Regions from separate parts of the Streptomyces sp. NPDC031474 genome, predicted to be linked through region 1. Evidence: riboswitches for the same ligand, from Rfam matches in the RefSeq annotation. Region 1 holds a riboswitch; each other region holds the start of a gene.
The links. Region 1 has a riboswitch for cyclic di-AMP ahead of ACZ5SK_RS23205 (M23 family metallopeptidase). Riboswitches for the same ligand answer to the same signal wherever they lie in the genome.

Region 1 (3,199 bases):
GACTATGTGCACGCCCTCGGTATGCAGTTCGGCATCTGGGTCGAGCCCGAGATGGTCAACCCCGACAGCGAGCTGTACCGGGCGCACCCCGACTGGGTGCAGTTCCAAACGGGGCGAAAGCGGACGGAGTTCCGTAATCAGCTCGTACTGAACCTCGCGCGCGAGGACGTCCAGGAGTACCTCTGGGGGCAGCTCGACGCCCTCCTGTCCAGTGCCCCCGTCGACTATGTGAAGTGGGACTTCAACCGCTGCTTCACCGACGCCGGCTGGCCGGACGATCCCTACCCGCAGCGCCTCTGGGTGGACCATGTGCGGGCCCTCTACGCCCTGCTGGACCGGCTGCGGGCCGCCCACCCGGGCGTCGCCTTCGAGTCCTGCTCGGGCGGCGGCGGACGCATCGACCTCGGGATCATGAGCCGCACCGACCAGGTGTGGACCTCCGACAACACCGACCCCCTCGACCGGCTCGACATCCAGCACGGTTTCAGTCAGATCCACCCCGCCAGGGTCATGGCCGCCTGGGTCACGGACAGCCCGAACGCCCAGCTCAACGGCCGGGTCAGCTCGCTGCGCTTCCGGTTCGTCAGCGCCATGGCCGGGGTGCTCGGGGTCGGCGGGGACCTCTCCGAATGGGGCGAGGAGGAGCTGGCCGAGGCGCGGGAGTGGGTGAGCCTCTACAAGGAGATCCGGCCTCTCGTGCAGCACGGGGACCTCTACCGGCTGCGGCCCCCGGCCGGCGGCCTGAGTGCCGTCCAGTACGTGCGCGGCGACGAGGCGGTCGTCCTCGCCTGGCTTCAGGCGCAGCGGTTCGGCGAGCCCGTTCCGGCGCTGCGGCTGCGCGGGCTCGACCCGACGGCGTCGTACGAATGCCGTGAAACGGGTGAAGTGCACCGAGGGGCCGTGCTGCTGCACCACGGGCTGCGGACCGGACTGCGGGGCGACCTTGATGCGACGGTTATCCGACTGCGTCACATCTGAGTGTTCTGTCCGAATTGGAGCCTTAATTCCAACTCGCTGTGGAATAAGGAAACCTGGGGAAGTCCCACGTGAGCAGCGTCATATTCGTGACCGTATGTCGCGCGTCATGCTCACGTAATTTGCATGCCTTTCTAGGGGGTTTGACGAAAAGCGGGCCTATTGATTGACGGAGCGTGACCGGGAATTCCCACAGCGGATCAAGAGAAATGCGTTGTCCGTGCAACCTCTGCTTGTCCCTGTGTGTCCTGGTCGCTTACGTTCCACACCAATCCGGACGGACGCCTAATCCTGCCGCCGCCCGGTGTCCGCACACTCACCCGTACCCGGCAGGAGCGGGGGACCCACAGGTAGAACCGCCTGTTCCGGTCCCGGAACAGGCTTGGGGTAAAGCCGCGCCTCGGCGCGGCCGGACATCTCCAGTCCGCACCCGACAGCTCACCTCGCAGGCGCCGGAGAGGAATTCGTCATGCCCGCGAAGGGTAAACACCGCCGTCCCAAGTCCCAGCGCTTCACCCGTTCCCTCGCCGTCGCCGGAACCGGCGGCGCCGCGCTCGCCCTTCCGCTCATAGGCGCCACCGGCGCCCACGCCGCCCCCGTGCAGTCGGCTTCCCAGTCCTCCGCCTCGCAGTCTGTTTCGGAAAAGGCCGTGCAGTCCGTTCCGGTGGCGCAGAAGAAGGCCGCCGCCACGGGCGCCCGGACCTACATCGTGCGGTCCGGCGACTACCTCTCGAAGATCGCCGACGAGCAGAACGTCGGCGGCGGCTGGCAGAAGCTGTACCAGGACAACCGTGCGGCCATCGGCGGCGACCCGTCGCTGATCCACCCCGGCCTGAAGCTGTCGATCGGCAAGAAGGCCACGACCGGCAGCACCAAGTCGTCGTCGGCTTCGTCCTCTTCGGCCGCCTCGACGAAGGCGGCCACCCAGGCCGTCGAGAAGACCACCAGCACTTCCAGCGGTTACACCCTGCCCGTGGCCGGCGCGACCATCGGAACCGGTTACCACGTGGCCGGCAGCATGTGGTCCAGCGGCTACCACACCGGCGTCGACTTCGTCGTCCCGACCGGCACCTCCCTCAAGGCCGTGGGCGCCGGCACCGTCGTCTCCGCGGGCTGGGGCGGCGCGTACGGCAACCAGGTCGTCATCAAGCTCGCCGACGGCTACTACGCCCAGTACGGTCACCTCTCGCAGCTCTCCGTCTCGGCCGGCCAGACCGTGACCGAGGGCCAGCAGATCGGCCTGTCCGGTGCGACCGGCAACGTGACCGGCCCGCACCTGCACTTCGAGATCCGTACCACGCCGGACTATGGCTCGGACGTGGACCCGGTCGCCTACCTCCGCTCGCACGGTGTCGCCGTCGGCTGACCCCGCCGACGACCGCACGCCTGACCACGCCTGGCGCGCCACCCGCCTGACACGCCTGACACGCAGCCGAAGGCCGGACCCCGATCCCCGGGTCCGGCCTTCGGTGTGTGCGCGTGCCGGGCCCGCCGACCGTGCCTTGCGTGTTCATGATCGTTTCGTTGCGGTCGTGTGGCAGCCCTTTTCGTCCCCCTCGACAGACGGGCCAGGGTGGGGCCACAGTGATCTCCGTCAGGGAGCAAGCGCTTTCTATCGTTCTTCGGAGGTCCCGTGTCCGGCGCCGACCGACGCATCGTCCTCAACCGGTTCCTGAGCACTGCGGCGGCCGTGGCGCTCCTGGCCGGCGTCGCACCGTCCGCCTCGGCCGCGTCCGGCGGCACGGACCGCGTCCGTCCCGATGACCGGCGACTCGTCTACGAGGGGCACTGGGGCCGTACCGGCGAGGCCGCGATCACCGTCAACTCCGGTTCCCGGCTGCGGTTCCGGTTCGCGGGCGGCGCTGTCCACGCCCTGTTCGACGTCTCGTCGGTCACCGTGCCCGCACAGGTGTACGTGTCGGTCGACGGAGGCCCGAAGAAGCTGTACGCCGTCGACCGCGCCGATCTCGCGATCACGGCGACCGGGCGGGGCCCGCACACGGTCGAGCTGTCCGTGAAGGACGTCTACTCGCGGGCCGGCCGGTGGACGCCCCCGCTGGAGACCGGGGTCGTCCTGACCGGGCTCAAGGGCCGCCTCCTCGGCCAACATTTCGTCAGAGCCGGTGAGTTGGCGTTCTACGGCGACTCCATCACTCAGGGTGTGATGGCGCTCTGCGAGGTCAACACCTCCGACTGCGCCGACGGGACGGCCGCGTACCCGACC
Region 2 (3,199 bases), on a different contig from region 1:
GCTCCTCGTAGTACTCCGTCATCTCGGCGGCGGAGCGGTCCTTGCCCTCGAACTGGTACTTGCCGTCCTTGTAGAACTCGGACGCGGCGACGTCGAGCGCGAGCGCGATCTGCTCGCCCGGCGCGTAACCGGCTTCCTTGACGGCCTCGAGGATGAGGTCGAGGGCCTCGCGGTTGGAGCCGAGGTTCGGGGCGAAGCCGCCCTCGTCGCCGAGGCCGGTGGACAGACCCTTGGCCTTCAGCACCTTCTTGAGGGTGTGGTAGACCTCGGTGCCCCAGCGCAGGGCCTCGGAGAAGGACTCCGCGCCGATCGGGGCGATCATGAACTCCTGGATGTCCACGTTGGAGTCGGCGTGCGAGCCGCCGTTCAGGATGTTCATCATCGGCACCGGCAGCAGGTGCGCGTTGGGGCCGCCCAGGTAGCGGAAGAGCGGAAGGTCGCTGGCCTCGGAGGCGGCGTGGGCGACGGCGAGGGAGACGCCGAGGATGGCGTTGGCGCCGAGCGAGCCCTTGTTGTCGGTGGCGTCCAGGTCGAACATGGCCTGGTCGATCAGACGCTGCTCGGTGGCGTCGTAGCCGACGAGCTCCGGGCCGATCTGCTCGATGACGGCGAGGACGGCCTTCTCGACACCCTTGCCCTGGTAGCGGTTCGGGTCACCGTCGCGCAGCTCGATGGCCTCGAAGGCGCCGGTGGAGGCGCCGGACGGGACGGCGGCACGACCGGTGCTGCCGTCGTCGAGGCCGACCTCGACCTCGACGGTGGGGTTCCCTCGCGAGTCGAGGATTTCCCGGGCTACGACGACGTCGATGGACGGCACGAGCATCTCCTTCTTGGGATGTGACGCTGAGAGTGCGGGGCCCGTGGGCCTTGCGACTAGAGCCTAACCGCCCGACGGGCGTCGGCAGCCGACCGACCGCCCTGTGGACGAACTGACCGTACACATTGTTCCCGCTCGGAACAAAGAGGGGATGACAAACAGGCGAAGAAAGCGCGCGGGGAGAGGGGGACGGCGAAGAGAGCGGGCGGCAAGAGAGGGGGCGGCGGGGCGAGCGGGCGGCAAGAGAGGGGGCGGCGGGGCGAGCGGGCAAAGAGAAACCCCGCTCCGGTGCGTACGGGGGAACACGCACCGGAGCGGGGAGCCCGTGGGGACGGGGGTGACCCTCACGAGGTCTTCAGTGTGCCGACCTCGGATGTGAGGGCGCTGTGGCTTCTCTGGGTCCGCTCTGGGAGCCGGGGATCACTTCAGGTGCAGCTGCTGACCCGGGTAGATGAGGTCGGCGTCCGCGACGATGTCCTTGTTCAGCTGGAACAGCTTCTGCCAGCCGCCCTTGACCTTGTGCTTCTCGGCTATGAAGCTGAGGGTGTCGCCCTTGACGACCTTGTACTCGCCGTCGCCCTTCTTGACCTTCTTGCCGGTCGGCGTGGTGACCGTCTTGGAGGCGGCCGGGCGGTCGGTGGAGCGGGAGGCGCTCTGGTTCTCGGTCGAGCGGGTGCCGGCGCTGCTGTCCGAGCCGCTGGAGCTGGAGCCGCCGGTGCTGCTCGACGAGCCGGAGGAGCTGCTGCCGTTGTAGGCGGCGCCGGACAGGCCCGTGCCGCAGACCGGCCAGGCGCCCTTGCCCTGGGAGGCGAGGACCTTCTCGGCGACGGCGATCTGCTGCGACTTGGAGGCCTGGTTGGCCTGCGCGGCGTACTGCGTACCGCCGTAGGCGGCCCAGGTGGAGGCGGAGAACTGCAGGCCGCCGTAGTAGCCGTTGCCGGTGTTGATGGACCAGTTGCCGCCGGACTCGCACTGGGCGACCGCGTCCCACTCGGAGGCGGTGGCGGCGGAGGCGCTGCCGGCCGCCATCAGCGGGGCGGCGATGGCGACGCCGGTGACGCCGGCCAGCGCGGCGACACGGGTGGCCTTGGACGGACGGCGGTGCTTGCCCTTGCCGGAAAACAGCATGGTGGATCCCCTCACCGACGCCTGCGAGGTGAGCTGTCGGGTTCGGGCCGGTTGAGTTGCCCGGCCACGCTCTCGCTTTCACGAGGCGCGGCTTCACCCCAAGCCGCTCCGGTCAACTGCCCGGTGCGGCGCTTACCTTGGGTCCCCCGCTCCTGCCTACGGCGCTTGACGCGACGACTGTTCCCGGGCTGCCACTGGCAGGATTCGGCGTTGCGACGGCCGGGGCTCGGGTTGCCGAGCGGGACGACCGTAGACACGCGATCCGCGGAATTTCAAAGACGATCAGGGCTTCTGAGACTCATCCCACACTTTCACCAAACCGGACATTCGGCGCGAAGCGTGACGTGAACTCCCGCTGTTTTTCTTGGGTTTTGCGCCCTATTCAACCCCTGTGTCGAGGGTCTGACCGGGGACGATGTCGCTCGGGTCGGCACCGATGAGGCCCTTGTTCTCGGCATAGAGGGCGCGCCATCCGCCGTCGAGGCCAAGGGAGTCGGCGATGGAGGCGAGCGAGTCGCCCTCCTGGACGACGTAGGTGGCCGCGGCGTGCCGGCCGGCGGAGGCGGTCTTGGTGCCGTCGACGGCGGCGGCGTCGGCATCGTCGACGGCCGCGCCCTTGGTCGCGTTCTCGTCGGCGGTGGCGCCGCGATGCCGGCCCGAGCCGAGGGAGCCGGTGTCGACGAGGCTCCAAGAGCCCGCATCCTGGACCGACTTGTCCGGGTCGTCCGCTTTCGGGACCCCGGTGGGCGAGCCGCCGGTCGCCTGCGCGTCACCCTGACCGCCGGAGCCGCCGGACGTGCCGGCGCCGATGGAGCCGCCCGCACCCGGGGAGGAAGAGGACGAGGAGGACGAAGGGGACGAAGGCGACGCCGAGGGTGAACTCGATGAATTGCCGGACGAGTCGGATGACCCGGACGAGCCGGATGACCCGGAGGAACCAGTCGAACCGGTCGAACCGTCACCGCTGCCCGAAGAGTTCGAGGAACCCGTGGAGCCGGACGATCCCGACGAGCCCGACAACCCCCTGGACAGGTCGGACAATCCGGAGGAGGCAGACGAGTCGGACGAGTCGTCCGCCACGCCGGTGTCCACGTTCAGCGCGCCGTTCGACTGGGTGAGCCCGGAGGTCAGCCCACAGGTGCCCCAGGCGCCGATGTTCTCGGCCGCGAGCAGTTTCTGCGCCACCGCGATCTGCTGGTTGCGGCTGGCCAGGTCGGGGCGCGTCGCAAAGTCGAGCCCCCCGTACGTCTCCCA
Region 3 (3,199 bases), on a different contig from region 1:
GCCCGAACAGCACGAGCGCGGTGTGCGCGAGCCAGGCCGCGGACTCCGCCGCGGCGAGGGCCGCTCCGAGCACGGCGAGACCCTGGGTGGCCACGCAGCCCAGGAACACCGTCCCGGGCATGCCCCGCCTCCACCGCCGTACGACGGTCACGAACAGCACGGGCCACAGCACCGCCGCCAGCGCCAGCAGCGCCTCGGCGGGGGTCCGCCGGCCGAGCGCGCAGAGGCCGGTGCCGAGCACGGTCGTCGCCGCCACGGCGGTCAGCGCCCCTGGCGTGCCCGCCTCGGCCAGCCACCGCTCGGGCGCCCGCAGCAGGCGGACGACGAAGTCCGCCGCCAGCGCCGCCCACGCGACGCCCGCCATCGCCAGAGTGACGCGGGACAGCACGTCGTATCCCGTGAGGTGCAGGCCGACCGACACGATCCCGGTCGCCATCACCGCGGACCCGGCCGCCGGCGGCCTCCGCGTCCACCAGAGGCGGAGAGCGGAGCCGGGAGAGGGCGCGGGCGAGGGACGAGCCGAGGAGCCGGGCATGCGCCTGATGCTAGGGAGCACGACACACCCCATGAGCGGGGCACGCGCGCGGGCGACCAGAAATACGCGCGGGTGCAGGCGCGGGGGAGGGGCGCGCCGGGAGGCTGTGAGCGCGGGGTGTCCAGGGCCCGTGCAGGCGCAAGTCGTGTCACGCGGCCGCTCAGCGCGGCCGGCCCCCACCCCCGCCGGCGGCGAAGCCCACTGCCCGCTCCCGCCTCCGCCTTCGCGAACGAACCCCACGCGCGCGTGCGCCCGCCGCGACGCTCACGCGCGCGTGGCCGCCACGCAGGCCACGCGCGCGTGGCCCACCGGAAGCGGCTGGCCTACGCGCGCACGTCTGTGCTCAAGCCGGGCGTACCACGCTGTGGATGATCGACTCGCCGGCGTAGTAGATCGACTCCTCGCGGACGTAGGCGCCGGGCTTCGGGGCGTGGATCATCATGCCGTTGCCTATGTAGACGCCGACGTGGCTGACGTCGTCGTAGAAGAAGACCAGGTCGCCGGGCCGGGCGTCGGCGAGGGAGACGGTGGTGCCGGCGTTCACCTGGTCGTAGGTGGTGCGCGGGAGGGTGACGCCGGCGGCCTTCCAGGCGGCCTGGGTGAGGCCGGAGCAGTCGTAGGAGTCGGGGCCCGTGGCGCCCCAGACGTACGGCTTGCCGATCTGCGCGCGGGCGAAGGCGAGCGCCTTCTCGGCCTTGGTGGCGTACGTGGAGTCCGCGGTGGACGTGGAGGTGGAGCTGGAACCGGACCCCGTGCTCGACGAGCCCGTGCCGCTCTCCTGCTGCGCTGCGGCCTGCTCCGCCGCCTGCCGGCGGGCGAGTTCCGCCGCCTGGCGCGCGGCCTCCTCCTGCTTCTGCTTCTCGATCGCCGCGAGGCGGGCCTTCTCCTGGGCCGTCAGCCGGGACAGCAGTTCGCGGGCGTCGCCGAGCTTCTTCTGGACGGTGGCCTTGGCGGTTTTCAGGTCGCTCTGCGTGTCGGTGAGCGACGCGAGGCTCTCCGCGGCCTCCCGGCGCTTCTGCATCGTCGCCGACTGCTCGGTGACGAAGTCGTCGACCGCACCCTTCTCGCGGTCGGTCAGCCGGCTCATCAGCTGTTTCTGGTCGAAGTAGTCCTGCGGGGTGTCCGAGAGCAGGAAGGTCGCCGTGTCGGGCGCGGAGGCGCCGGTGCGGTACTGGGCCGCGGCATAGGAACCCAGCTCCTGCCGCGCCTCGTTGAGCTTCTGGGTGCGCTGCGCGACGTCGTCCAGGAGGCCGTCGACCTGCTTGCGCTGCTTGGTCGTCTTCTCCTTGGCGGCGTTGTACTTCTCGGTCGCCGACTCCGCCTGGCGATAGAGGTCGTCGACCTTCTTCTCGACCTCCTCCAGGCTTGGCTTGCCGTCGTCCGGCGGGGCGGCGTTCGCCGTCTGGGAGAGCAGGGCCACGGACGTCAGGGCGGCGGTGGCGAGGGCGGGCGTGCGGATGCCGGCCACGCGCGGGCCCGCGGAGCGCGGCTTGCGGTGCTGCGACGCCAAGGGAGGCGACTCCTTCCAGTGCTCCGCCTACCGGGTTAGCTGTCGGGTTCGGGCGGGTAGATCATCGGAAGGGTTGCCCTACGGCCGCCTCCCCGAGAGGGAGTTGGGCCGATTCACCCCAGGGTTTCGGTGGGTCCCCGGCTCCGGCTGGCGCGAGCGGGCGCGTCGGACTCGGCGGAGGCCGCGCGGCCCGGCGGGGTTCGCCGGTGGGGTTCGTACGGCCTGTCCGGCACGGTAGCCAACTCGTGTGGCCCGTGTGAAGGTTGATGGGTGATATGCCCGATACATTTCCGTGACCTCGGGCTGTGATCTCGTGCTTCGAGCACGTCGGTCGCGGATCGTGACGGCCGACTGCCGGAGGGTGGGTGGGGGAGATGTTTCCGGGAGGGCGGCCGGTTGTCAGTGGCGCCCCCTAGACTCGGAGAGCGATGAGCAGCCTCTTTGACGACAGCTTCCTGGCGGACCTCCAGGGCCCCCGTGCCCACGAGGAGGAGCCCCCGCCGCCGCCCGAGGACGATCACGGACCGGAGTCGGTTCCGGACGATCTGTTCGGCGGGAAGTTCGACGTGCCTCCGGACCGGGATGCCTACTACCGCGGCGGCGCCCCGCGCCCGGCGCTGGACGCGGCGGCGCTCCTGGAGGGGCTGAACGACAACCAGCGCGCGGCGGTCGTCCACGCCGGCACCCCGCTGCTCATCGTGGCCGGCGCCGGCTCCGGCAAGACGCGCGTGCTCACCCACCGCATCGCCCACCTGCTGGCCGAGCGCAACGTGCACCCGGGGCAGATCCTCGCGATCACCTTCACCAACAAGGCCGCGGGCGAGATGAAGGAGCGCGTCGAGCAGCTCGTCGGCCCGCGCGCGAACGCGATGTGGGTGATGACGTTCCACAGCGCGTGCGTGCGCATCCTGCGCCGGGAGAGCAAGAAGCTCGGCTTCACGTCGTCGTTCTCGATCTACGACGCCGCCGACTCCAAGCGCCTGATGGCCCTGGTCTGCCGCGACCTGGACCTCGACCCCAAGCGCTACCCGCCCAAGTCCTTCAGTGCCAAGATCAGCAACCTCAAGAACGAGCTGATCGACGAGGAGGACTTCGCCGCCCAGGCCGCCGACGGCTTCGAGAAGACCCTCGCCCAGGCCTACGCCATGTACCAG
Region 4 (3,199 bases), on a different contig from region 1:
AGGAAGCCGGAGGCCAGCGCGTAGTACGGGACGGCGGCGAGGCCGAAGCGGGCGGCGAGGTCCTGGCGGCCGCCCTCGTAGGTGTCGCGGGAGACCAGGTTGTAGTGGGGCTGGAGGGCGACGTACCGGGCCAGGCCCTCGCGGTCGGAGAACTCCAGGGACTCCTGGAGGCGTTCGGGGGAGATGTTGGAGGCGGCGATGTGGCGGACCTTGCCGGCCTTCACCAGTTCGTCGAGCGCGCCGACGATTTCCTCGACGGGCACCTCGGTCTTGTCGAAGTGCGTGTAGTAGAGGTCGATGTGGTCGGTGCCGAGGCGGCGCAGGGAGGCGTCGGCGGCGGCCTTGATATTGGCCGCGGTCAGGCCGGGGAACTCGGGGTGCTGGCTGACCTTGGTGGCGATGACCACGTCGTCGCGGTTGCCGCGCTGCTTCACCCAGTTGCCGATGATGGTCTCGGACTCACCGCCCGAGTTGCCCTCGACCCACGCCGAGTAGGAGTCGGCGGTGTCGAGGAAGTTGCCGCCGGCGGCCGCGTAGGCGTCGAGGACGGCGAAGGAGGTCGTCTCGTCGGCGGTCCAGCCGAAGACGTTGCCGCCGAGGGAGAGCGGGAAGACCTCGAGGTCGGAGGAGCCGAGCTTGCGAAGAGAAGTCATGCTTCATATCAACGGGCGCGGGCGGCACACCCATTCCACGGGCAACGCAAAGAACGTGTGAACAGCACACGTGGACGGAGCACCGGAGCACGTGAACACCCCCGAGGGGGACCCTCAGGGGTGTTCCGGGTACTACGGGTAGAACAGGTATTCCCCGGAGGGACTGCTCAGGGGTTGAGGCCCTTGCTGCGCAGCCAGGCCATCGGGTCGACGCCGTCGGAGTTGCCGTTCGGGTGGACCTCGAGGTGGAGGTGGGGCCCGGTCACGTTGCCCGTCGCGCCGACGCGGCCGATCACGTCACCGGTGCCGACCTTCTGGCCGGCACTGACGCTGATCGAGGACTGGTGGCAGAACCAGAGTTCGGTGCCGTCGTCCAGCGTCAGGATGGTGCGGTAGCCGTAGGAACCGGCCCAGCCCGCCTCCGTGACGGTGCCGCTGTGGACGGCCTTGATGAGCGTGCCGGTGGGAGCGGCGAAGTCCAGGCCCGTGTGGTAGCCGGAGGACCACATGGAGCCGGCCTGACCGAAGGTCGAGGTGATCGTGTACGAGGAGGTCGGCAGCGTGTACTGCTTGGCGAGCTCGGCCAGGCGCGCGGCCTCGGCCTTCTCGGCGGCCTCCGCGGCGGCCTTCGCCTTTGCGGCGTCGGACTTGGCCTTCGCGTCCTTCTCGGCCTTGACGACGGCGTCGCTCGCGGCCTTGGCCGCGGCGGCCTCGGCGGCGGCCTGGGCCTTGGTCTCGATCTGGGTCTGCTGCGACTCGGCCTGCGCCATGATCCGGCTGCGCAGGGCCTCACCGGCGTCGGAGGCGCTCTGGCTGCTGTCGTCGGCGGTCGTCTCGGAGCCGAAGGTCGCCAGGGCCGGCGCGGCGTCCTGGGCGGGCTCGTCGTCGGAGATGAGCGAGCCGACGTTCGGCAGGTCCGGCAGGGAGATGGAGACGGGGGCCTTGCCGGTGTTGGCGCTGGCCATGCCGCCCGCGCTGACGGCGGCTATGACGCCGACGCCGAGGACGGTGGAGCTGCGGGCGAACCCGCCGCCGCGCTGCTTGGCGACGCGGTGCTTGCCGCGTACCGGGCGAATGGACTCCGCGGTGGGGTTCCACTCCTCCCAGGGGCCCTCGTCGGTGCGGTAGTCGCCGTAGCCGAAGGTCTCGGTGGACCGCTGGGCGGGCACGAACGGGGCTTCTGGGGCAGGCCGGTTGGACGCCACGCGGGCGTACTCCTTTCCTTCCGTCGCCTACCGGGTTAGCTGACGGGTTCGGAGCGGGAAGGTCTCCTACGCGCGTATACCGGCCGTGGACTCCGCGAGTTCACGGTGGCTTCCGTGCGATTCACCCCAAGGTGGTGGTTCCCCGGTTCCCTTGCGGGATTCGGCAGTGCGCACGGAGCCGACTCTTGTGACGGCTGGGACGACCGCGCTGCGTTATCGAACGTTAATAGACCTGGGGGCCGGTTTCCAAGCACTTCTGCTTGATCAACAACATTTTCGGCCTGGGACTTTCGCCCCATGAACGGTGAAAAACGGGCGAGTTGACGGAAGAGGCGTCCGAAAACGCAGCGTACGCACAGTAACCAACCGGCCACATGTCGGGGACACGCACTGAGGGGTCCCTGGGACACGCACTGAGGGGTCCCTGATGTGCGCTGAATTGCCCCGGATATGCACCGAGGGCCGGAACCCTTTCGGATTCCGGCCCTCGGCCTTCAGTAGCGGGGACAGGATTTGAACCTGCGACCTCTGGGTTATGAGCCCAGCGAGCTACCGAGCTGCTCCACCCCGCGTCGTTGTGACTCCAGTCTACGCTACTTCCGGGGCGTCAAACACCACGGTTTACCGCCGCCCCCGATGCCCCGCCCCCGCCGCCTCATTCCAGGTGCCGGTTCGGGGCCTTCGCCCGCGCCTCGAACTCCGGGAGGACGAGGACGTCGACGCCCGCGGCCGTCAGGAGCCCGGTTCCGTCCGCCTCCGTCACGAAGGTGTCGGGCTCACGCCAGGCGGTGACCACCCGGCGCACGCCCGCGTCGAGGATGAGGCGGGCGCAGGGGGAGGGGCGGGAGGAGCGACGGGCGCAGGGTTCGAGACTGCTGTACACGGTGGCCGTGGGCAGTCGGGGGTCGGCGGGGTCGAGCTTCGCGAGGGCCGCCTCCTCGGCGTGCACGACCGGGTCGCCGGCCTCGCGGGAGTGGCCGCGGGCCAGTTCCGTACCGTCGGCGGCCACGATCACCGCGCCGACGCTGAAGGCGGTCTGCGAGGGCGGGCACTGCGCCGCGAGCTCGCAGGCGAGGGCCAGCCAGTGGCGGTCGGCCGCGGCGGGGAGCGGTCCGGCGCCGGGGGCGGTGGGCTGGTAGCGGTTCAGTACGACGTCCTCGATGCGCCGCGTCTCGACCAGGCGCAGCCGTCCGCCCTGGTAGCCGCCCGGCCCGAAGAGACGGGGCGCGTCCGGGTCGCCCACGAAGAGCGGGGCGACGACGAGCTGGAGTTCGTCGGCGAGGCCCTGCTGGAGCAGCTGGGTGTGAACGGTGCCGCCGCCCTCGACCATGAGACGCCGTA

Region 2: it holds a riboswitch for cyclic di-AMP, as region 1 does, so the genes downstream of both, ACZ5SK_RS12680 (transglycosylase family protein) here and ACZ5SK_RS23205 (M23 family metallopeptidase) in region 1, are expected to answer to the same signal.
Region 3: it holds a riboswitch for cyclic di-AMP, as region 1 does, so the genes downstream of both, ACZ5SK_RS38805 (C40 family peptidase) here and ACZ5SK_RS23205 (M23 family metallopeptidase) in region 1, are expected to answer to the same signal.
Region 4: it holds a riboswitch for cyclic di-AMP, as region 1 does, so the genes downstream of both, ACZ5SK_RS10650 (M23 family metallopeptidase) here and ACZ5SK_RS23205 (M23 family metallopeptidase) in region 1, are expected to answer to the same signal.

Annotation. Positions count from the first base shown of each region.
Region 1 covers NZ_JBVIJX010000010.1:385,447-388,645, forward strand. Annotated here, with positions in the region: gene ACZ5SK_RS23200 (alpha-galactosidase) at 1-978, shown strand, start outside; cyclic di-AMP (ydaO/yuaA leader) riboswitch at 1,283-1,440, shown strand; gene ACZ5SK_RS23205 (M23 family metallopeptidase) at 1,445-2,341, shown strand; gene ACZ5SK_RS23210 (GDSL-type esterase/lipase family protein) at 2,609-3,199, shown strand, end outside.
Region 2 covers NZ_JBVIJX010000005.1:438,196-441,394, reverse strand. Annotated here, with positions in the region: gene eno (phosphopyruvate hydratase) at 1-823, opposite strand, end outside; gene ACZ5SK_RS12680 (transglycosylase family protein) at 1,238-1,945, opposite strand; cyclic di-AMP (ydaO/yuaA leader) riboswitch at 1,949-2,119, opposite strand; gene ACZ5SK_RS12675 (LysM peptidoglycan-binding domain-containing protein) at 2,324-3,199, opposite strand, start outside.
Region 3 covers NZ_JBVIJX010000022.1:143,088-146,286, reverse strand. Annotated here, with positions in the region: gene ACZ5SK_RS38810 (tellurite resistance/C4-dicarboxylate transporter family protein) at 1-535, opposite strand, end outside; gene ACZ5SK_RS38805 (C40 family peptidase) at 879-2,045, opposite strand; cyclic di-AMP (ydaO/yuaA leader) riboswitch at 2,053-2,218, opposite strand; gene pcrA (DNA helicase PcrA) at 2,474-3,199, shown strand, end outside.
Region 4 covers NZ_JBVIJX010000004.1:530,356-533,554, reverse strand. Annotated here, with positions in the region: gene ACZ5SK_RS10655 (aldo/keto reductase) at 1-653, opposite strand, end outside; gene ACZ5SK_RS10650 (M23 family metallopeptidase) at 821-1,858, opposite strand; cyclic di-AMP (ydaO/yuaA leader) riboswitch at 1,868-2,034, opposite strand; tRNA gene ACZ5SK_RS10645 (tRNA-Met) at 2,357-2,430, opposite strand; gene ACZ5SK_RS10640 (dihydrofolate reductase family protein) at 2,514-3,199, opposite strand, start outside.